2 regions of the Acidovorax sacchari genome follow, and region 1 is predicted to be linked to the other one. Evidence: riboswitches for the same ligand, from Rfam matches in the RefSeq annotation. Region 1 holds a riboswitch; the other holds the start of a gene.
What was found. A riboswitch is a leader RNA that binds a small molecule or an ion and turns the genes downstream of it on or off. The one in region 1 is predicted to bind glycine.
Positions count from the first base shown of each region.

Region 2: another riboswitch for glycine. It lies ahead of ACGHC0_RS23075 (D-amino acid dehydrogenase); the one in region 1 lies ahead of gcvT (glycine cleavage system aminomethyltransferase GcvT).

Region 1 is NZ_AP035783.1:2,488,132-2,498,933, reverse strand. It holds gene ACGHC0_RS11335 (DMT family transporter) at 1-685, opposite strand, end outside; gene ACGHC0_RS11330 (SDR family oxidoreductase) at 685-1,467, opposite strand; gene ACGHC0_RS11325 (electron transfer flavoprotein-ubiquinone oxidoreductase) at 1,615-3,321, shown strand; gene ACGHC0_RS11320 (lipocalin family protein) at 3,465-4,079, shown strand; gene ACGHC0_RS11315 (ABC transporter substrate-binding protein) at 4,290-5,273, shown strand; gene ACGHC0_RS11310 (ABC transporter permease) at 5,362-6,252, shown strand; gene ACGHC0_RS11305 (ABC transporter ATP-binding protein) at 6,264-7,058, shown strand; gene ACGHC0_RS11300 (Lrp/AsnC family transcriptional regulator) at 7,113-7,571, opposite strand; glycine riboswitch at 7,813-7,910, shown strand; glycine riboswitch at 7,930-8,063, shown strand; gene gcvT (glycine cleavage system aminomethyltransferase GcvT) at 8,128-9,258, shown strand; gene gcvH (glycine cleavage system protein GcvH) at 9,396-9,770, shown strand; gene gcvP (aminomethyl-transferring glycine dehydrogenase) at 9,880-10,802, shown strand, end outside.
Region 2 is NZ_AP035783.1:5,200,507-5,211,308, reverse strand. It holds gene ACGHC0_RS23110 (ABC transporter substrate-binding protein) at 1-471, shown strand, start outside; gene ACGHC0_RS23105 (3-oxoacyl-ACP reductase) at 504-1,271, shown strand; gene ACGHC0_RS23100 (DUF2254 domain-containing protein) at 1,357-2,625, shown strand; gene ACGHC0_RS23095 (tyrosine-protein phosphatase) at 2,661-3,413, shown strand; gene ACGHC0_RS23090 (HU family DNA-binding protein) at 3,481-3,951, opposite strand; gene ACGHC0_RS23085 (PhaM family polyhydroxyalkanoate granule multifunctional regulatory protein) at 4,252-5,193, shown strand; gene ACGHC0_RS23080 (FIST signal transduction protein) at 5,241-6,560, shown strand; gene ACGHC0_RS23075 (D-amino acid dehydrogenase) at 6,671-7,990, opposite strand; glycine riboswitch at 8,078-8,187, opposite strand; gene ACGHC0_RS23070 (CMD domain-containing protein) at 8,332-9,522, opposite strand; gene ACGHC0_RS23065 (SidA/IucD/PvdA family monooxygenase) at 9,568-10,802, opposite strand, start outside.

The DNA of each region.
Region 1 (10,802 bases):
AGGTGGCGATGCCGGGCTGCGCCGCGATGGCGGACAGGGGGCTGCCCGCCACGAGCCAGAGCAGCACGCCGCCCAGGCCGGTGGCCAGCCCCAGCCAGTTGGCCCAGTCCGTGGCGCCGACCTCCGGATGCCGCTGCAGCCAGCGCGCATTCAGGATCGCGAAGGCGGTCCAGAACACCAGTGCCACCAGGGCGATGCCGATGCCGCGCCAGAAGGTGGGCGAGGCGGCCGCGCCCTGCCCCGCCTCCCCGCCGTGCGGCGCCCAGGCCATCAGCACGATCCCTGCGATGGTGAGCAACAGGCCCGGTGCCAGCGCGCCCCAGCGCAGGCCGCGGGGCTTGCCCAGCACCATGACCCAGACGGGGATCGTGCCGATGATGAGGGCCGGCAGCGGCGCGCCGGCATCGCGGATCGCCAGCACCAGCAGCAGGTAGTAGCCCGTGAATCCCAGGATGCTCAGCCAGAGCGCGGCGCCGGCCTGCCGCAGGGTGGGCAGGCGCCGCGGCTGGCCGGCCTGGCGGCGGGCCGCGCCCCAGAGCACCATGCCCGCGGCGACCGCGCCATAGGCGACGAAACGGCCGGCCGTGAGGTCCACGGACGCGAACCCCGATGCGAGGCGCGGCGCGATGAAGACCAGCCCCCAGAGCGCGCCCGCGGCGAGCCCCGCGAGGATGCCGGCCAGCATCAGGCGCCGAAACCGTCGTCGGCCGCGATCACCGCCCCGTTCACGAAATGGCTCTGGTCGCTGGCCAGCATGACGATGAGCGCGTCCAGGTCGCGCGGTTCGCCCACGCGCTTGCGCGGCAGCATGTCCACGAGCTTGCGGCCCTGCTCGGTCTGCCAGTGGTGGTGGTTGATCTCCGTATCGATGTAGCCCGGGCAGATCGCGTTCACGTTGATGCCGAAGCGCCCCCATTCCAGGGCCATGGCGCGGGTCATGTGCACCACGGCCGCCTTGCTCATGCTGTAGGCGCCGATCTGCGGCAGCACCTTGAGGCCTGCCATGGAGGCGATGTTGATGATGCGCCCGCCCGTGAAGCTGCCCGGCGCGGCGCCGCGCGAGCGCGCCAGCATGCGCTTGCCGACCTCCTGCGCGACGAAGAAGGCGCCGCGCACGTTGGTGTCGAAGACGAAGTCGAAGTCGTCCGGGGTGACGTCCTGGATGCGCTGGGTGGTGGAGACGCCCGAATTGTTCACGAGGATGTCGATCGAGCCCATCTCGGTCTCCGCATGGGCCACGGCGGCCTTGATGGAATCGTGGTCGGTCACGTCCAGCTCCACCACGTGGGCGTCGCCGCCCTCCCCCTCGATGCGCGCGCGCAGGGCCTTGAGCTTTTCCATGCGCCGGCTGGCCAGCACCACGCCGGACCCCGCGCGCGCCAGGGTGCGGGCGAACTGCTCGCCCAGGCCGCTCGAAGCGCCCGTCACCAGGGCCACGCGGCCCGACAGATCGATGGTGTATGCCATGGAAACAGCCTCCGGAAGAAAGAAAAAAGAACGATCGTTCGATTGTTGCGCCCCGGGTGCATACAATGGGCCGCACAGCGCCCGCGCGGGGCCCCACGCCCTGGACGCGACATCGTTCGATTATCAAATGCCGAGACGAGACAACCCATGACGAAAGACGAAATCCTTGCCCAGTACGGTCCGCGAGAGGCCATGGAATACGACGTGGTCGTGGTCGGCGGCGGCCCGGCCGGGCTCTCCGCGGCCATCCGGCTCAAGCAGATGGCTGCCACGAACGGGCAGGACGTGTCGGTGGTGGTGCTCGAAAAGGGCTCCGAGCCCGGCGCGCACATCCTCTCGGGCGCCATCATGGACCCGCGCGCGCTCACCGAGCTGATTCCCGACTGGAAGGAGCGCGGCGCGCCCCTGAAGCAGCCGGTGACGGAAGACGCCATGATCTTCCTGGGCGAGAAATCGTCCTGGCGCACCCCCAACTTCCTGCTGCCCGGCTGCTTCCAGAACCACGGCAACTACATCGTCAGCCTCGGCAACGTGGTGCGCTGGCTCGCCGCGCAGGCCGAGGAGCTGGGCGTGGAGATCTTCCCGGGCTTTCCCGCCGCCGAAGTGCTCTACAACGAGGACGGCTCCGTCAAGGGCGTGGCCACCGGCAACATGGGCGTGGGCAAGGACGGCGAGCCCACGGGCGACTTCCAGCTGGGCATGGAACTGCACGCCAAGTACACCCTGTTCGCCGAAGGCGCGCGCGGACACCTGGGCAAGCAGATCATCGCCCGCTACAAGCTCGACGAAGGCCGCGACCCGCAGACCTACGGCATCGGCGTGAAGGAACTGTGGGAAATCGACCCGCAGCGGCACCAGCCCGGCTTCGTGATGCACACCGCCGGCTGGCCCATGGATGCCGACACCTACGGCGGCGCCTTCCTCTACCACGCCGAGGACAACAAGGTCACGCTGGGCTTCATCACCGGGCTGGACTATTCCAACCCCTACCTGAGCCCGTTCGAGGAATTCCAGCGCTGGAAGACCCACCCCAACATCCGCTACTACCTGGAAGGCGACGAGGCCAAGGGCATCAAGCCGGCCAAGCGTATCGGCTACGGCGCGCGCGCCATCACGGCCGGCGGCCTGCTGTCGCTGCCGAAGTTCGTGTTCCCGGGCGGCGCGCTCGTGGGCTGCGACGCGGGTTTCCTGAACGTGAGCCGCATCAAGGGCAGCCACGCCGCCATCAAGACCGGCATGCTGGCCGCCGAGGCCGCCTACGACGCGATCCGCGCCGGCCGCCAGCACGACGAACTCACGGCCTATCCGCAGGCTTTCGAGAACAGCTGGCTGCACGAAGAGCTCAACAAGGCACGCAACTTCAAGGCGTGGTTCAAGAAGGGCCTGGTCACGGCCACGCTGATGAACGGCATCGAGCAGTTCGTGCTCAAGGGCAACATCCCCTGGACGCTGCACCGCGACAAGCCCGACCACGCCTACCTGAAGCCCGCGGCCGAGTGCAAGCCCATCGTCTATCCCAAGCCCGACGGCAAGCTCACCTTCGACCGCCTCTCCAGCGTGTTCATCAGCAACACCAACCATGCGGAGAACCAGCCGGCCCACCTCACGCTCAAGGACCCGGGCGTGCCGGTGAACATCAACCTGGCGAAATACGCCGGACCCGAGGCCCGCTACTGCCCCGCGGCGGTGTACGAGTTCGTGCCGGACGAGACCCAGGGCGGCAATGCGCAGCGGTTGCAGATCAACGCGCAGAACTGCGTGCATTGCAAGACCTGCGACATCAAGGACCCGACGCAGAACATCGTGTGGGTCACGCCCGAGGGCGGCGGCGGCCCGAACTACTCGGGCATGTAAGGCGCGGGGCCCGGGCGTCGGCGGCAGCAGCCGCCGTTCCGACCCGCCCGTTGGCCTCCGGCCTACAGGGTGGTCCGGATCCGCAGGCCAGACTCGCGGAGGTCCGCATTTCCTGCCGGGTCCGCCAGGAGCCCCGAACCGCCATGCCCCGTCCCGACCTCCAGCACTACACCACCCAGCGCCGCCGCCCGGTCGTGCCCTGGGCAGCGGCCGCCACCGTGGCCGCTGCCGCCGGCGCCGCGGCCCTCTACCTGCGCTCTGCCCTGCGCCCGCCGCCGGGCGTGCAGCCGGTGCAGCACTTCAACGTGGACCGTTATGCCGGCCACTGGTACGAAGTGGCCCGCATCGACCAGCGCTTCGAGCGCGGCCTCATCCGTACCAGCGCCCACTACAGCCGCCGGGGCGACGGCAGCCTGCGCGTCGTGAACCGCGGCTACGACCCCGACCGCCGCCGCTGGCGCGAGGCCGAGGGCCGCGCCGTGTTCCTGGGCGATCCGTCCACGGCCGCCCTGAAGGTGTCGTTCTTCGGGCCGTTCTATGCGGGTTACTTCGTGGCCGCGCTGGACGAAGACTACCGCTGGGCCATGGTGGTGGGCCCGCGCCTGGATGCGCTCTGGATTCTTTCGCGCACGCCCACGCTGCCCATGGCGGTGCGCGAGCGGCTGCTGGCCCGCGCACGGGCGCTGGGCGTGGACATGCGCCGCATCCTGTGGGTGCCCCAGGCCGACGCGGCCACGCCCGAACCCGCGGCCCGCTGAACCGGCCACGCCCCGGCCCCGCACCCGCATGGTGCAGCCGGTACACTCGACATTCCAGGCTGCGGTATCGTTTCTGTGCGGGCCTGGCTCCGTTGTCGCCAGAAACGCGCCCGCCTGCCGGCGGGCATTCCGCAGCCGCCACCCGCGACGCAGCACCCGATGTCATCGGACGCTCCTGCATACCGGGCATGGCGGCGAGAAAGTTCGAGCATGAAGCAGCATCCGTTCGGCGCCCTGGCGCTGGCCGTGGCCGCCGCCGCCGCGGCCGCCTCCCCCGCAGCGATGGCCCAGCAGGCCCCCGCGCCCAAATCCGTGGCCGTGACGGCCATCGTGGAGCATCCGGCACTCGACGCCATCCGCGACGGCGTGAAGGCGAGCCTGCAGGCCGCCGGCTATGAAGAAGGCAAGACGCTCAAGTGGCAGTACCAGAGCGCGCAGGGCAACACCGGCACGGCAGCGCAGATCGCACGCAAGTTCGTCGGCGACCAGCCCGACGCCATCGTCGCCATCGCCACGCCTTCGGCCCAGGCGGTGGTGGCCGCCACCAGGACGGTGCCGGTGGTCTTCTCCGCCGTGACCGACCCGGTCGCCGCCAAGCTGGTGAAGAACTGGGAACCCAGCAAGACCAACGTGACGGGCGTGTCCGACCTGCTGGCGCTGGACAAGCAGATGGAACTGGTCAGGCAGGTGGTGCCGAATGCGAAGCGCGTCGGCGTGGTCTATAACCCCGGCGAGGCCAACTCCGCCGTGGTCGTCAAGGAACTCAAGGAGCTGCTGCCCAGGATGGGCATGACGCTGGTCGAGGCCGCGGCGCCGCGCTCGGTCGATGTGGGCAGCGCCGCGCGCAGCCTGATCGGCAAGGCCGACGTGATCTACACCAGCACCGACAACAACGTGGTGTCGGCCTACGAATCGCTGGTCAAGGTCGGCCAGGAAGCCAAGCTGCCCCTGGTGGCCGCCGACGCCGACAGCGTCAAGCGCGGCGCGATCGCCTCTTTCGGCATCAACTACCGCGACCTGGGCGAGCAGACCGGCCGCATGGTGGTGCGCGTGCTCAAGGGCGAGAAGCCCGGCGACATCCAACCCGAGATCAGCACGAAGCTGGAACTCACGGTGAACCCCGGCGCGGCCGAGAAGCAGGGCGTGAAGCTCTCCGACGCATTCGTGAAGTCCGCCGCCCACATCGTGAAGTAAGGTGCGGTTCCCGGCCCCGTGCCGGGAACGCCGCCCCGACCGCAGGAGCTTCGGCTCCTGTTTCGTTTTTCCCGAAGCCCCACCCGCCATGTCCCTCTTTTCCCTGCTCGGCGCCGTCGAGATCGGGCTGATCTTCAGCCTGGTCGCGCTGGGCGTCTTCATTTCATTCAGGCTGCTGCGCTTTCCCGACCTGACGGTGGACGGCAGTTTCCCGCTGGGCGGCGCGGTATGCGCCGTGCTCATCTCCACGGGCACCAACCCCTACGTGGCCACGCTCGCGGCCACCGCGGCAGGCGCGGCGGCCGGCCTCGTCACCGGCTGGCTCAACGTCAAGCTGAAGATCATGGACCTGCTGGCCAGCATCCTGATGATGATCGCGCTCTACTCGATCAACCTGCGCATCATGGGCGGGCCCAACGTGCCGCTCATCAACGATCCGACCCTCTTCACGCTGCTGCAGCCCGAGGGCCTGGCCGACTACATCGCCCGGCCCGCCCTGCTGCTGGTGATCGTGGTCGCCGCCAAGCTGGCCATGGACTGGTTCTTCGCCACCGAGCGGGGCCTGGCCATCCGCGCCACCGGCTCCAACGCCCGCATGGCCCGCGCCCAGGGCGTGAACACCGGCGCCATGGTGCTGCTGGGCATGGCCGTGTCGAACGCGCTGGTGGCGCTCGCCGGCGCCCTCTTCGCGCAGACCCAGGGCGGCTCGGACATCTCCATGGGCATCGGCACCATCGTGATCGGCCTGGCCGCCGTGATCGTGGGCGAGAGCATCCTGCCCTCTCGCCGGCTGGTGTGGGCGACGCTCGCCGTCGTCATCGGCGCCATCGTCTATCGCTTCTTCATCGCGCTGGCGCTCAACAGCGACTTCATCGGCCTGAAGGCGCAGGACCTGAACCTGGTCACGGCCGTGCTGGTGACCGTCGCCCTGGTCATCCCCCAGATCAAGCGCAAGCTCTCATCGAAGCAGCCTCGATAAGGAACCGCACCATGCTGAGCGCACAAGACCTGCACATCACCTTCAATCCCGGCACGCCCATCGAGACGCGCGCTTTGCGCGGCATGTCGCTGGACATTCCGGCCGGGCAGTTCGTCACCGTGATCGGCTCCAACGGGGCCGGCAAATCCACCTTCCTGAATGCCATTTCGGGCGACCTGTCGGTGGACACGGGCCGCATCGCCATCGACGGCGAGGACGTGACCCGCCAGCCCGTCTGGGCGCGCGCGAAGCGCGTGGCGCGCGTCTTCCAGGACCCGATGGCCGGCACCTGCGAGGATCTCACCATCGAGGAGAACATGGCGCTCGCCCAGCAGCGCGGCACGCTGCGCGGCCTGCGCGGCGCGGTGAAAGCGCAGCAGCGCGAGACCTTCCGCGAACGCCTCGCCACGCTGGGCCTGGGCCTGGAAAACCGCCTCACCGACCGCATCGGCCTGCTCTCGGGCGGCCAGCGCCAGGCCGTGAGCCTGCTCATGGCGGCGCTGCAGCCCTCGCGCATCCTGCTGCTGGACGAGCACACCGCCGCGCTCGACCCGCGCACGGCCGACTTCGTGCTGCAGCTCACGGCGCGCATCGTGGCCGAGAACCAGCTCACCACCATGATGGTCACGCACAGCATGCGCCAGGCGCTGGACGTGGGCCAGCGTACCGTGATGCTGCACCAGGGCCAGGTGGTGCTCGACGTGTCGGGCGAGGAGCGCAGCCGGCTGGGCGTGCCGGACCTGCTGCAGATGTTCGAGAAGGTGCGCGGCGAGCAACTGGCGGACGACGCGCTGCTGCTGGGCTGACGGCGCGCCACGCCCGCCCCGGCGCTGCCGGGATGCCCGCCCTTGCTCGGCCGCTCAGTCCGCGCGCAGGGGCAGGTCCGCTTTCTTGAGCGTGCGCAGCACGAAGCTCGAGCGGCTGTGGCGGATGCCCTTGATCTTGTAGAGCTTCTCGCGCAACAGGCGCTCGTAGTCGCGCGTGTCCTTCACCACCACGCGCAGCAGGTAGTCGTAGTCGCCCGACACCAGATGCGCCTCCACCACCTCGGGAATGCTCGCGAGCGTCTCGCCGAACTTCTCCAGGGTGTTGTCGGAATGGCTGTCGAGCGTGACCTGCACGAGCACGGTATCGGCCAGGTCCAGCGCCTGGGCGTTGAGGCGTACCGTGTAGCCCTCGATCACGCCGGATTCCTCCATGCGGCGGATGCGCGCCCAGCAGGGCGACGGGCTCAGGCCCACGGCCTGGCCGATGTCCTGCAGGCTGGCGCGCGCGTCGGCCTGGAGCACGGCGAGGATTTTTCGGTCGATGCGGTCCATGGAAGGATTGTGCAGATATTCGCCCGATCGCAGAATATTTTTCTTTGCATTGCGCCATTTTCTGGAAATACGGAAAAACCATCGGCGGCCCTGGCGGCACAATTTCCTCCACAGGGCGCCCCTACCGGGGCGCGTGCGAATGGCAAGACCCCGGCCGGTTACCGCCGGACCGGGGTGCTTGGCACAACCGCCCGAAAAACCTGCGCTGCCGGCGCCGCGGGCCACCGCGCAGCCGTTAGAATCCGCCGGGTCAGGAGAGAGCGCCGCGCCCGCAACGGGTGGCGGGCGCCGCCGAAGGCGCAGGGAATCCCGAACGCTCAGGCAAAAGGACTGGCAAGGCGCCCGCAGGGATGCGGGCGTTTCCCCGGCTGGAGAGAGGCCTGCCTCCAACTTGGCAGGCCCACCGAAGGAGCAAGCCCCGCAACGCACCGCCCCCGTGGCAGCGCGCACGGCGTGGTGAATCTCTCAGGTAAAGCGGACAGCGGGCACAGGCGTGGCGCCCCGTGGCGGCACGCGCGTCGTCCGTCCCTGCCTGAGTGAAAGGCCCGCTCCGCCCATGTCCGCCGAATCCGCCTCCCTGCACACCACGCCCCTGCACGCGCTGCACCTCGAACTCGGGGCCCGCATGGTGCCCTTCGCCGGCTACTCCATGCCCGTGCAATACCCTGCCGGCCTGATGGCAGAGCACCTGCACACGCGGCAGGCCGCCGGGCTGTTCGACGTCTCGCACATGGGCCAACTGCGCCTCGCCGGCCCCGACGCCGCCGCGGCCTTCGAGACCCTGGTGCCCGTGGACGTGATCGGCCTCGGTTTGAACAAGCAGCGCTACGGCCTGCTGCTGAACGACGAGGGCGGCATCATCGACGACCTGATGTTCGTGAACCGCGGCGACGACCTGTTCGTGATCGTGAACGGCGCCTGCAAGGCCGGCGACATCGCCCACATCCAGGAGCGCATCGGCGGCCGCTGCGAAGTCATCCCCCTGCCCGACCAGGCCCTGCTCGCCCTGCAGGGCCCGCAGGCCGCCGCGGCGCTCGCGCGCCTGGCGCCCGGCACCGCATCGCTGGTCTTCATGACGGGCGGGCGCTTCGAGATCGCCGGCTGCGACTGCTACGTGACGCGCAGCGGCTACACCGGCGAGGACGGCTTCGAGATCTCCGTGCCCGCCGCCCAGGCCGAGGCACTGGCCCGCGCGCTGCTGGCCCAGCCCGAGGTGAAGCCCATCGGCCTCGGCGCGCGCAACTCGCTGCGGCTGGAGGCCGGCCTGTGCCTCTACGGCAACGACATCGACACCACCACCACGCCGCCCGAGGCCGCGCTGAACTGGGCCATCCAGAAGGTGCGGCGCACCGGTGGCGCGCGCGCGGGGGGCTTCCCGGGCGCGGAGAAGGTGCTGGCGCAGATCGACTACCCGTCGCGGCTCACCCGCCGCCGCGTGGGACTGGTGGCGCGCGAGCGCGTGCCCGTGCGCGAGCACACCGCCCTGCAGAGCACCGACGGCGCGGCCATCGGCGAAGTGACCAGCGGCCTGCTCGGCCCGAGCGTGAACCAGCCCGTCGCCATGGGCTACGTGGCGCCGGAATTCGCCGCCACCGGCACCGTGGTGCACGCGATCGTGCGCGGCAAGGCCGTGCCGATGGAGGTCAGCCCCATGCCGTTCCTGCAGCCCCGCTACCACCGCGGCTGACCGCGGCGCGCGCGAGCCGCGCCCGGCAGCGCCCCGGCCGCGGCTACAGTCGCAGTCGCGGGCCCCTTTCCGGGAGCGCGCATCGTTTTTTCCGTTTTCCCACCGCCTTTTCGCGGACCTTTCTTTCAGGAGCCCCCATGACCGTCAAGTTTTCCCGCGACCACGAGTGGATCAACGCCGCCGACACCGGCGCCGCCGTCGTCGGCATCACCGTCCATGCGCAGGATGCGCTCGGCGACGTCGTCTTCGTCGACCTGCCCGAGGTGGGCAAGACTTTCGCCCAGGGCGAAGTGGCCGGCGTGGTCGAGTCCGTGAAGGCTGCCGCCGACGTGTACATGCCCGTGTCCGGCGAGATCGTGGAAGTGAACGAGGCGCTGCGCGCCGATCCGTCGCTCGCCAACAGCGCGCCGCTGGGCGACGGCTGGTTCTTCAAGGTGCGCCTGTCCGACGCGTCGCAGCTCGATGCGCTCATGGACGAAACCGCCTACACCGAGTTCTCGAAGAACGCCTGATCCGGCCCCGGCGGCGGGCGGCTTCGGGCCGGCCCGCCGCGGTGCGCCCGCGCAGGGCGCCCTTTTCGTTTTCCCTTTTCCCCTCTTTCCGCTGACCGGGACCCCTCCCATGCCCACGTCCACCCTCCCGCCGCTTTCCGCGCTCGAAAACGCCGCCGAATTCCAGCCCCGCCACATCGGCATCGATGCGGCGGACGAGGAGCGCATGCTCTCCGTCATCGGGGAGGCGTCGCGCGCGGCGCTGGTGGGTGGCATCGTGCCGGCGTCCATCGCCCGTACCGAGCCGATGCAGCTGCCGCCCGCCACCACCGAGGCCGCGGCCCTCGCGGAGCTCAAGGCGATCGCCTCGAAGAACCGCGTGCTGCGCAGCTTCATCGGCCAGGGCTACTACGGCACGCACACGCCGGGCGTGATCCTGCGCAACATCCTGGAGAACCCCGCCTGGTACACCGCCTACACGCCCTACCAGGCCGAGATCTCGCAGGGCCGCATGGAGGCGCTGGTCAACTTCCAGACCATGGTGTGCGACCTCACGGGCATGCCCATCGCCAACGCCTCGATGCTGGACGAGGCCACGGCCGCAGCCGAGGCCATGACGCTCGCCAGGCGTTCCGTCAAGTCGAAGAGCCAGACCCTCGTCGTCTCGGGCGACACGCATCCGCAGACCATCGAGGTGATCCGCACGCGCGCCGAGCCGCTGGGCATCAGCGTGGTGATCGCGAACTCCGAAGCCGAATGGAACGCGGCGCTCGAGGGCGACTTCTTCGCCGCCGTAATCCAGTACCCGGCCAGCAGCGGCTGGCTCGCCGACTGGCGCGCCGACGTGGAGAAGATCCACGCGAAGCAGGCCGCTGCGATCGTGTGCGCCGACCTGCTGGCGCTCACGCTGCTCGTGCCGCCCGGCGAATGGGGCGCGGACATCGTCGTGGGCAGCACGCAGCGCTTCGGCATGCCGATGGGCGCGGGCGGCCCGCACGCCGCCTTCATGGCCTGCCGCGACGAATTCAAGCGCTCGCTGCCCGGCCGCCTCGT
Region 2 (10,802 bases), 2.7 Mb from region 1:
GCGCCGCTGCTGCAGGGCCAGGTCGATGCCACGGCAGCCACCGACACGGGCCTGGCGGTGGGCCGCCGCAAGGGCCTGGGCGCCGTGAACGTGATGCAGGTGCGCGACTACCTCAATGTCTCCAGCGACCTTTTCGTGGTGCGCAGCGAGGTGCTGCTGCAGAAGAAGGCGCTGCTGTGGGCCTTCCTGCAGGGCTACCGCGATAGCGCCGCATGGATGATGGCCAGGCCCGAGGAAGCCGCCGCGCTGGCCGTGAAGGTCGCGATCGACGGCACGCAGCAGGACGCCAATCTGGAGGTGATCCGCCTGCGCAACGCCTCCGCGCAGCCTTCGGTGCCGGGGCAGCCGCTGGGCGCGTTCAACCTCGCGTCGCTGCAGAAGGCGGCCGATGCCTACCGCGCGCTGGGCCTGGTGCAGAACGGCATCCGCGTGGCCGACGTGGTGGACGCCAGCCTGCTGCCCGCCGCGTGAACCCGCCGGACTTGAGGAGCGAGGAGCACCCCATGAAGTTCAAGGGCCAGGTCGTGCTGGTGACGGGCGCGAGCCGCGGCATCGGCGCGGCCATCGCGCGGGCTTTCGCGCAGGAGGGCGCCACGGTGGTGGTGAACCATTTGTCCAACGACGCGGCGGCTGCCGAGACGGTGGCAGCCTGCCGCGCCGCCGGCGGCGATGCCTGGGCTGCGCGCGCCGACGTGGGCGATGCCGATGCGGTGCGCGCGATGGTGGACGCGGTGGTGCTGGAGGCCGGCCGCATCGACGTGGTGGTCAACAACGCTTTCCGGCCCTATGCCTTCGATGCACGCCGCCGCACGCTGTTCGACGGCCTGGAGTGGAGCGACTACCAGGCCCAGTTCGACGGCGCCGTGGGCGGGGCTTTCAACGTCTGCCAGGCGGTGCTGCCGCACCTGCGCCAGCGCGCGCGGGGCAGCATCGTGAACATCGCCACCAACCTGGTGGAGCACCCCGTGGTGCCCTACCACGACTACACCACGGCCAAGGCCGCGCTGGTGGCCTTCAGCCGCAACCTGGCGGCCGAACTGGGGCCCGTGGGCATCCGCGTCAACTGCGTGGCGCCGGGGCTGGTCTATCCCACGCAGGCGAGCCAATCGACGCCCGAGGCGCTGCGCGATGCGATCACCGCCGCCACGCCGCTGCGGCGCATCGCCCGGCCCGAGGACGTGGCGGGGCCGGTGCTGTTCCTGGCCTCGGAGTGGAGCGGCTTCATGACCGGGCAGGTGCTGTTCGTCGATGGCGGGCTGGTGATGAAGTGACCGTGCGCTGAAAGAGGCTCCAAATGCGGCGCCGGCCTACAGGATGCGCCGTGCTTCCGGGGCGCGGTTTGCGGATAGTCGGGCCATGTCCGAGAAACTGCTCTTTTTCCTGCAGAGGCTGGTGCGCAAGACCTGGCTGCGCTGCGCGCTCTTCGCCCTGGCGGCCTTCGCCGCCGTGATGCTGGCCGCCTGGCTGGGGCCGTACATTCCCGACGGCGTGGCGCTGAAGCTGGGCTCCGACGCGCTCGACAGCCTGCTGAACATCCTGGCCTCCAGCATGCTCACGGTGTCGATCTTCTCGGCCAGCACCATGGTGGCCGCGTTCTCGGCCGTGGCCAACAGCGCCACGCCGCGCGCATCGCAGCTGCTGATCGAGGACTCCACCGTGCAGAACACGCTGGCGGTGTTCATCGGGGCCTTTCTCTACGGGGTGGTCGCGCTGGTGGGGCTGCACGTCCACTTCTATGGCGACGGCGGACGGCTGGTGCTGTTCGGATTCACGCTGCTGATCCTGCTGGGCGTGGTCGTGGTGCTGTTGCGCTGGATCGACTACCTGTCGGTGCTGGGGCGGCTGGGCGAGACCATCCGCCGCCTGGAGGCCGCCACGTGCAAGGCCATCGACCAGCGCCTGGCGAAGCCCTTCCTGGGTGGGCGCCGGCAGCGGCCGGGCGAGCGCGGTGCCCATGCCGTGCGCAGCGATGCCACCGGCTTCGTGCAGCACGTGGCCATGGACCTGCTGCAGGCCCGCGCGGAGGCACTGGAGGGCATGCTCCACCTGCACGTGCTGCCCGGTGCCTTCGTCGCGCCCGACACCGTGCTGGCCACCAGCGACAGGCCCCTCGACGATGCCGCGCGCGACGCCATCCTGAAAGCGGTGCTGATCGGCCCCGGCCGCAGCTTCGACCACGACCCGCGCTACGGCTTCGTGGTGATGGGCGAGGTGGCGGCGCGGGCCATGTCGGCATCCATCAACGACCCCGGCACCGCGCTGGACGTGATGGGCGCGGGCGTGCGCACGCTGGCCCACTGGGCGCACGGCCAGCGGGCGGCCGACCGCGAGGCCGGGGCCGCTGGAGAGCCTGTGCCTGCCTGCGATCGCGTGAGCGCGCCCGCGCTGCGGGAGGCCGGCATGGTGGAGGATGTGTTCGAGCCGCTGGCGCGCTACGCGGCGGCGTCGGTGGAGGTGGGCGTGGCGCTGCAGCGTGCGCTGCATTCGGTGGGGGCGCTGCACCCCGCGCTGCGCGAGCCGAGTGAGCGCCTGTCGGCCTACGCGCTGGAGCGCGCCGACAGGGTCGACCTGTGCGGCAGCGACATGGCGGCGCTGCAGGGCGCCGCGCGGGGGACGCCCAGGTGATTTGAAGTCGCGGGCGCTTTCGCTACAGTGCCGGCATGGCTTCTTTCTCGCGATCACTGCCCCTGGCGGGCGCCACCAATTTCCGGGACCTGGGCGGCTATGCCGGCCAGGACGGGCGCACGGTCCGCTGGCGCCGCATGTTCCGCTCCGACCACCTGGCATGGCTCACCGCGCAGGACGCCGACACGCTGGCGCCGCTGGGCCTGGCGCGTGCGATCGACTTCCGCGGCGAGGCGGAAAGCGCGGCGCTGGCCTATGCCCTGCCCGGCGTGGCCTACCATCCGCTGCCGATCGAGCCGACCGTGGTGCAGCGCGCCAAGGACATGGCGCTGGCCAACCGGCAGATCACGCCGGCCATCGCCGTCGAGCTGATGCAGGACACGTACCGCGCCTTCGTGTCCGACAACGCGGCGCAGTTCGCCGCGCTGTTCGGGCACCTGCTGCAGAGCGACGCGCCGCTGGTCTTCCACTGCACCGCGGGCAAGGACCGGACGGGCTTCGCCGCGGCGCTGATCCTGCTCGCGCTGGGCGTGTCGCGCGACGTGGTGATGCAGGATTACCTGCTCACCAACAGTCTCTACCAGCCACCGGCGCATTTCACGGGCACCGCGCCGACGGAGGTGATGAATGTGCTCTGGCGCGTGCAGGAGGAGTTCCTGCATGCCGCGCTGGACGCGGTGGACCGGGACCATGGCGGGCTCGACCGTTACCTGGCAGCGCGCCTGGGCGTCGGGCCCGCGGAGCGGGCGCGGCTGGCGCAGATGTACCTGGACCCGGCGGGCGGTTGAGCGCGGCGGCGGCCCCATGAAAAAAGCCGGCATGCGCCGGCTTTCTTCATGCCCGGGGAGCCCGGTCTCAGACCGTGGCGTCCTTGAGCTTCTTCAGCGCGCGGGTCTTGATCTTGACCGATGCGGGCTTGGCGGGGAACCAGCGCTCTTCGCCCGTGAACGGGTCCTTGCCGAAGCGCTTCTTCTTGGCGGGCACTTGCTGCAGGCCGATCTTCATCAGGCCGGGCAGCGTGAATTCGCCGGAGCCCTTCTTGTGCACCGAGCCCAGGATCGTGGCTTCCAGCGCGGCCATCACGGCCTTGGCGGCCTTCGGCTCCACGCCGGCCTGCTCGGCCAGGTGCGCGATCAGCGAGGTCTTGGTGAACGTGGCCTTCAGGGGCTTGAGCGCTGCGGGCGCGGCCTTCGCTGCAGGTGCTGCCTTGGGAGCAGCGGCCTTCTTCGCGGGAGCAGCCTTCTTCGCAGGTGCCGCGGCCTTCTTCACCGCGGGAGCGGCCGCCTTCTTTGCCGGGGCGGATGCGGCTTTCTTTGCAGTTGCCATGGTTGGTTTTCTCGTGTTGACGTATTGAGGATTCCAGACGGGCTGGTCGGCGGATTCTATGGCGTTTGCCCGCCTGTGGCGCGGGTTGCACGCGCTTTTAGGGCTGCAAGGTGCGCGCAGCCTCGCATCCGCGGCCTCCGGAGCGTGCGCGAAGCGGTGCGAAAAGCCTGTAATGGTTGCGTGGATGCAGGGGCTGGCCGCGTTGGTGGAGCCGCGCAATCGCGTTAAGCTGCCATCCACGGGGCCGGTGCCCCGGCGCAACGCAGCGGTATGTTCCGCCCCACGCAAGGAGCCCAGGCCATGAGCAGCAACGACAGCAATTCCGCCGGCAGCGATACATCCCCCTTCGGTTTCGGCCGGTTCGTGCCGGGCTTCGATTTCCTGCAGAACCTCGCCAAGGGCGCTGCGGCGGGCATGCCGCAGATGCCGCCGCTTTCGGGCTGGGTGGCGCCCACGATCAGCGTGGAAGAGCTGGAAAAGCGCATCAGCGAACTGAAGGCGGTGCAGTTCTGGCTGGACCAGAATTCCCGCGCGCTCACGGCGACCGTGCAGGCGCTGGAAGTGCAGAAGATGACGCTGTCCACGCTGCAGGGCATGAACGTGGCGATGGGCGACATCGCGAAGGCGTTCACGCCGCAGGCGGCGCAGTCCGCGCCCGCGCCGGCCGCGCCGCGTCCCGATCCCTTCGCGCGGCCACCCCGTGCCGCGCCGGCCGAGCCGGCACCCGCTCCGGAGCCGGCCGCGCAGGCCCCGGCGGCATCAGGGCACGAGGCGGCCGGCGACACCGGCACCGAGCCGCCGGCCGCCGCGCCGGGCGTGGTGGACCCGATGCAATGGTGGTCCGCGCTCACGGGCCAGTTCCAGCAGATCGCGGCCAATGCGATGAGCGACGTCTCGAAGCTGCCTGCGATGGATGCCACGCGCGGCATGGCGGCGGAGGCGCTCAAGACGGCCACCGACATGGCGACGCAGCTCGCCGCGCAGGGCATGCAAGGCGTGCAGGACGCCGCGCGCCAGGCCGCGGAGGCCGGCACCGGGGGCGCGCGCGCCACGGGCAAGGACGGCGGCGGGGCGGCGCGCGGTGCGAAGCGCCCGCCTTCCGCGGCGGCCCCTGCGCAGCGCGCCGCTGCCGCCAAGGCGACTTCCACGAAGGCTTCTTCCGCGAAGGCCCCGGCAGGGGCGCCGCCTGCGGGCGCACGCCGCGCCGCCAGCCCCAAGCCCGGGCCGAAGGGCCGTTCCTGACGGGCGCAGCCTTCGCCTGCGATCGCGGTCCACCGATTTTTCCGACCATGAAACTCTTTCCCAATGGCCATGCCACCCACCCGCAATGGCGCATGGCCGCCGCGCTGGTGCTGGCGCAGCTGCGCGCGCAGATGGCCCTGCCGCACTACGCGAGCGCGCCCACGCTCGGCGTGCTCTACATCACGGACCACTACGCAGAAGACGCGGAGGCCCTGCTCGACGTGCTCGCGGCCGAACTCCCGGAGGTGACCGACTGGAGCGGCACGGTGGGGGTGGGCGTGGCGGCGAACAATGCCGAGTATTTCGACGAGCCGGCCCTGTCGGTGATGCTGCTGGACCTGCCGCAGGACCAGTACCGCGTGTTCTCGGGCGTGGCGCCGCTGTCGCGCGGAGGCGCTTCCGCGGGCGGCTTCGTGCCGCACACGGCGCTGGTGCATGCCGATGGCGACACGCCGGACCTCGCCGAGCTGATCGCGGAGATGTCGGACCGCACCGAGTCGGGCTACCTGTTCGGCGGCATCGCGGCGAGCCGCGGGCGCAGCGTGCAGTTCGCGGTGGGCGGCAACGGCAACATCGCGGGCCAGGGCGCGGCGCGGGGCGTGTTCGGCGGCGGGCTGTCGGGCGTGGCGTTCGGCAGGGGCGTGGGCATGCTCTCGCGCGTGACCCAGGGATGCCAGCCGGTCGGCCCGTTCGCACAGATCACGCGGGCGCAGGACAACGTGGTGCTCGCGCTCGATGGCGAGCCCGCGCTGGACGTGCTGCTGGGCACCCTGGGCATCACCCTGGAGGGCGATCCGCAGCCCGCGCTGCGTGCCCTGCGCGCGACGCTGGCGGGCCTGGTGGACGAGGGCTCGCAGCCCATGGGGCGCACGGGCCATTTCGGCACGGACGTACGCGTGCGGCATCTCGTGGGGCTCGACCCGATGCGGCATGGCGTGGCCCTGGCCGACAAGGTGGAGGAGGGCATGCGGCTCGCGTTCTGCCAGCGCAACGTGGCGGCGGCGCGCGCCGACCTGATGCGCATCTGCGCCGAGATCCGCGAGGAACTGGCGCCGGAGCCGCAGGAGCCCGCGGCCGCCCCGCCGCCGTCGCACGCCGGCGAACGCGCGGCGCTGATGCGGGCACTGGACCATGCCACCGAGGGCATGCCCGAGCGCACGATCATGGGGGCCATCTACGTGAGCTGTTCGGGCCGGGGCGGGCCGCACTTCGGCGGGCCCGGCGCCGAGATGCAGATCGTGCGGCACGCCCTGGGCGACGTGCCGCTGGTGGGGTTCTTCGCGGGCGGGGAGATCGCCCACCACCGGCTCTACGGCTACACCGGCGTGCTGACCGTGTTCACCTGCGCCGGTCCGGGCGAGGCGTAGAGCGGCCGACACGACCCTTCTGGCGTCGTTGCCGCATCTTGTCGTACTACGGTACTGCCTGCGATGCGGCGCCTCGCCAGAACCGCTTCGCTGGGTCGTGTCAGCCGCTCTCAGGCCAGCGCCGGCACGGCGGCGCGGCCGCGCGGCATGCCCGCGAAGGCGAAATCCACCTCGGGCACGAGCCCGCTCACGATGCTGGCGATGGCGCGGCCCGAGCCGCAGGCGTGCGTCCAGCCCAGCGTGCCGTGGCCGGTGTTGAGGAACAGGTTGGGCAGCTTCGTGCGGCCGATGAGCGGCACGTTGCTCGGCGTGGCCGGACGCAGGCCCGACCAGAACTGCGCCTGCGAGGTGTCGCCCGCGCCCGGGAACAATTGCTCCACGCGCTTCACGATGGCTTCGCAGCGCACCGGGTTGAGGTCGCGGCCATAGCCGTTGAGTTCGGCGGTGCCGGCGATGCGCATCACGTCGCGCGCCGGCTGGCCGTCCCGGGCCGGGCGGGTGTATCGCGAGAAGACCAGCTTGTACTCGTCGTCCGTCAGGCTGACCTCGTACGCGGCGGAGGCATCGCGCACGGGCAGCGTCACCGAATAGCCCTTGGCCGGATAGATGGGCAGCCGCAGGCCCAGTGGCTCGGCCAGCAGCGGGCTGAACGAGCCCATGGCCAGCACGTAGGCATCGCCGCGCACGCGCTCGAAGCGGCCTTCCGCGTCGGTGATCTCCACATGGTCGATGGCCCCGGCCGCGGTGCGCAGCGCCGTGATGTGGCAGCCCATGCGGAACCGCACGCCGGCCTGTTCGGCCCGTTGCGCCAGCGCGCGCGTGAAGGCGTTGGCGTCTCCGGATTCGTCGGCGTCGGTGTAGGTGGCGCCCGCCAGCTGGGAGCGGATGGAGGCCAGGGCCGGTTCGATGCGCACGGCCTCGTCGGCGCTCACCACGCGGCGCTCGCAGCCGAGCTGGCGCATCTGCTCGGCCGGCGCGAGCGCGCCGTCGAATTCCTTGCGGCTGGTGTAGAAGTGCAGGATGCCCTGCGTGCGCTGGTCGTACTGGATGCCGGTGTCGCGGCGCAGCTGCTGCAGCGTTTCGCGGCTGTAGGTGCCCAGGCGCACGATCTGCTCGATGTTGTGGCGCGTGCGCGCCGGCGTGCATTCGCGCAGGAACTGCAGGCCCCAGAGCCACTGGCGCATGTCGGCGCGCAGGCGGAAGAGCAGCGGCGCGTCTTCCCGGCCCAGCCATTGCAGCACCTTGAGCGGAGCGCTCGGGTTGGCCCAGGGCTCGGCGTGGCTCACCGAGATCTGGCCGCCGTTGGCGAAGCTGGTTTCCGCGCCGGGCGTGGCCTGGCGGTCGATCACGGTCACTTCGTGGCCGAGCTGCTGGAGGAAATAGGCCGAGGTGGTGCCGAGCAAGCCGGCGCCGAGGACGATCACGCGCATCTTCAAACCTTTCGAGGGTGAAGCGCCGGGCGTGCGCGTGCAGGCAGCTATGGATTCAATAGCGTGCAGCAGGCGCGTGGCCCGGCTGCCGCTCCCCCTGTCCTTGGTACCTGAGAGATTCACCCCGAGGCCAACACGGCGCGGGGCTTGCTCCTTCGGTGCACCACAGGCTGTGGCGGCTCTCCAGACGGCATTCGATGGTGTGCAGTACGGTACCTGAGCGTGTATGGGAGTTTGCGCCTTCGGTGGAACGCCAGCGGTGCCGCTGGCGTTCGCTCTCCTGCGGGGCGGATCGTAGCAGCGAAACCGCGCCGCGCAAAGCGCCCGGCGCGGCTGCGGGTTCAGCCGGCCTGCGGGAAGACGGCTTCGCCCAGGTTCAGCATGAGCCGGTTGGCCCAGGCGAACAGCGCGGCGGCGTGCAGCGCGTCCAGGATTTCCAGGTCGGACAGGCCGGCGTCGCGCAGCGGCTGCAGGTGCTGCGCGCCGAACGCGCCGGGCGTGCGCGTGAGCGCGGCACTGGCCTGCACGATGGCGCGTTCGCGCGCATTGGTGCCGGCGGTGTCGGGCTCCTGGAAGATCTGCGCCATCACGTCGTTGCGCTTGGCCAGTTGCTCGAAGCGCTGGGCGTGCACGGAAGCGCAGTACACGCAGCCGTTCACGCGCGAGACCACGGTGCTGGCGACTTCGCGCTCGGCGCGGGCGAGGCCGCCCGGGGCGTACATGATGGCGTTGAAGGCCTGCGAGCGCTCGGAGAGCACGCGGGGCTGGTGCGCCAGCAGCAGGTAGAAGTCCGACGTGCGGGCCTTGGGGTGGCTGAGGTCGAGCACCGCGTTCTGCTCGGGAGTGGCCGAGGCGGGATCGAGCACGGGCAGCCAGGCCTTCCAGTCCAGCGTCTCGCTGGTGTAGCCGTTCACGCGCAGCGGCTCGCCGGGCGCGGGCAGATTGGCGGGATGGACGAAGGGGGCGGCGTCCGCCGGCTGCGCTGCCGCAGCGGCAGGTGCCGCACCGGCCTCGCCCAGTTGCGCCAGCGCGGCCACGCCGGCCACCACGCGCAGCTGGTAGGTGACGAAGCCGATCAGCTGCGCGAGCAGCACCGTGCCCGGCACCGAGAGGCCCGCGGCGGGCAGCGCCTGCAGGGCGGCCTGGTCGCTTTCGGCGGGGTGCGTGGCGAGCGTGCGCGCGAAATGCACGATGGCCCGCAGGCGTGCATCCGGGATCGCGGCGCCGGTCGCATCGACGAGCGCCTGCACGGCCGGCGGGGGATGCAGGGGCTCGAGGGCCGCGCGGTAGTGCGCCGCCAGCGCGGGCAGGCCGCTCACGCGGGCGATGTCGTGCGCCACGGCCAGGCGCTCGGCCTGCGTGAGGCCGCCGGGCAGGCCGGGGCCGAAGAGGGCGTCCTCGCAGCCCTGCGTGGCCGTGGCGACCTTGTCGCGCTGGTGGCGCACGGCGTGGGCCGCGCTCCCGGGCGCGAGGCCGGCGATGTGGTCGATGGTGTCGCGGGATGCAGGGGCAATGGTGGCGGTATCGGTCATGGGCAATCCGTTGCGGTGGGCAGGAAGAGAGGGCGGGGCGGCAGGTCAGCCGGGCAGGACGCGCCGGGCGGTGTCCGCGGGCGTCCATTCGTCGCCCAGCAGTTCGGGCTCGGCATAGGCCTGCAGCACGCCGAAGTGGTGGTCCACGTCCTCGCGGTAGAACAGGCTGGCGAGGCCGGTGGCCAGCCGGCGCGCGCCGTCGCTGATGGCGGGGATGTCGCCCGAGACCGTGCCGTGCGAGAGGGCCGCGGGGTAGCAGAAGCAGTGCACGCGCTCCAGGCCGGGGCAGTCGCCGGGCAGCTTCTCGCGGAACTCGAACACGGGTCCCAGGTCGGGCGAATCGGCCAGTTCCTGGTCTTCGTCGCCCGGCGGCGGCGTGTAGCGTGCGCCCCAGGTGCGCACGTGGGGCGCGATGGCCGCGAACTCGGGCTTCTGCGCCCAGTCGATGGCGAAGCCGGTCGAGACGATCAGGAAGTCGAAGGCGAACGTGCCATGCGGCGTGGCGACGTGCAGCGCGCCGTCGGCCGGGTTCTCGCGCACGCCCTGCACCGGGCAGCCCAGGTGGAAGAAGGCATTGGGGTGGCGCGAGACGCGCAGCGTGCTGCCGTGCGGCGGGGGCACCTGCGTGGTGTTGATGTAGTGGCGGATGCGCCATTTCCAGGCATCCGGCAGGTCGTGGTGGCCGTGCGTGAGGCCGGGCACGCCCGAGCCCTTGGACTTGTTGATGCGGGGCAGGTCGGGGCGGCGCACCAGCAGGTCCACGCTGGCGGCGCCGCATTCCAGCGCCGTGGCGGCGCTGTCCATGGCCGACGAGCCGGCGCCCACCACGCCCACGCGCAGGCCGCGCAGCGTGGCGTAGTCCAGCACATCGGACGAATGCGCCCAGCGGCCGCGGCCGACCCCCTGCATGAAGGCCGGGATCTGCGGACCGCCCAGGCCGTCGCGGCCCGTGGCCAGCACCACGCGCCGCGCGAACCAGGTCGTGGCGTGGCCCTGCGCCTGCACGTCCACCTCCACCAGTCCGTCGCCACGCGGCCGCACGGCGGTGACCGCATGGCCGTTGCGCACGTCGGCCCGGGTGACGCGCCGGTACCAGCGCAGGTAGTCCATCCACTGCAGCCGCGGGATCTTGTCGAGCGCGGCCCAGGCGTCTTCGCCCCACTGGGCTTCGAACCACGCGCGGAAGGTGAGCGAAGGCACGCCCAGCGCCGGGCCCGTCAGCTCCTTGGGCGAGCGCAGCGTTTCCATGCGCGCCGTGGTGGCCCAGGGCCCTTCGTGGT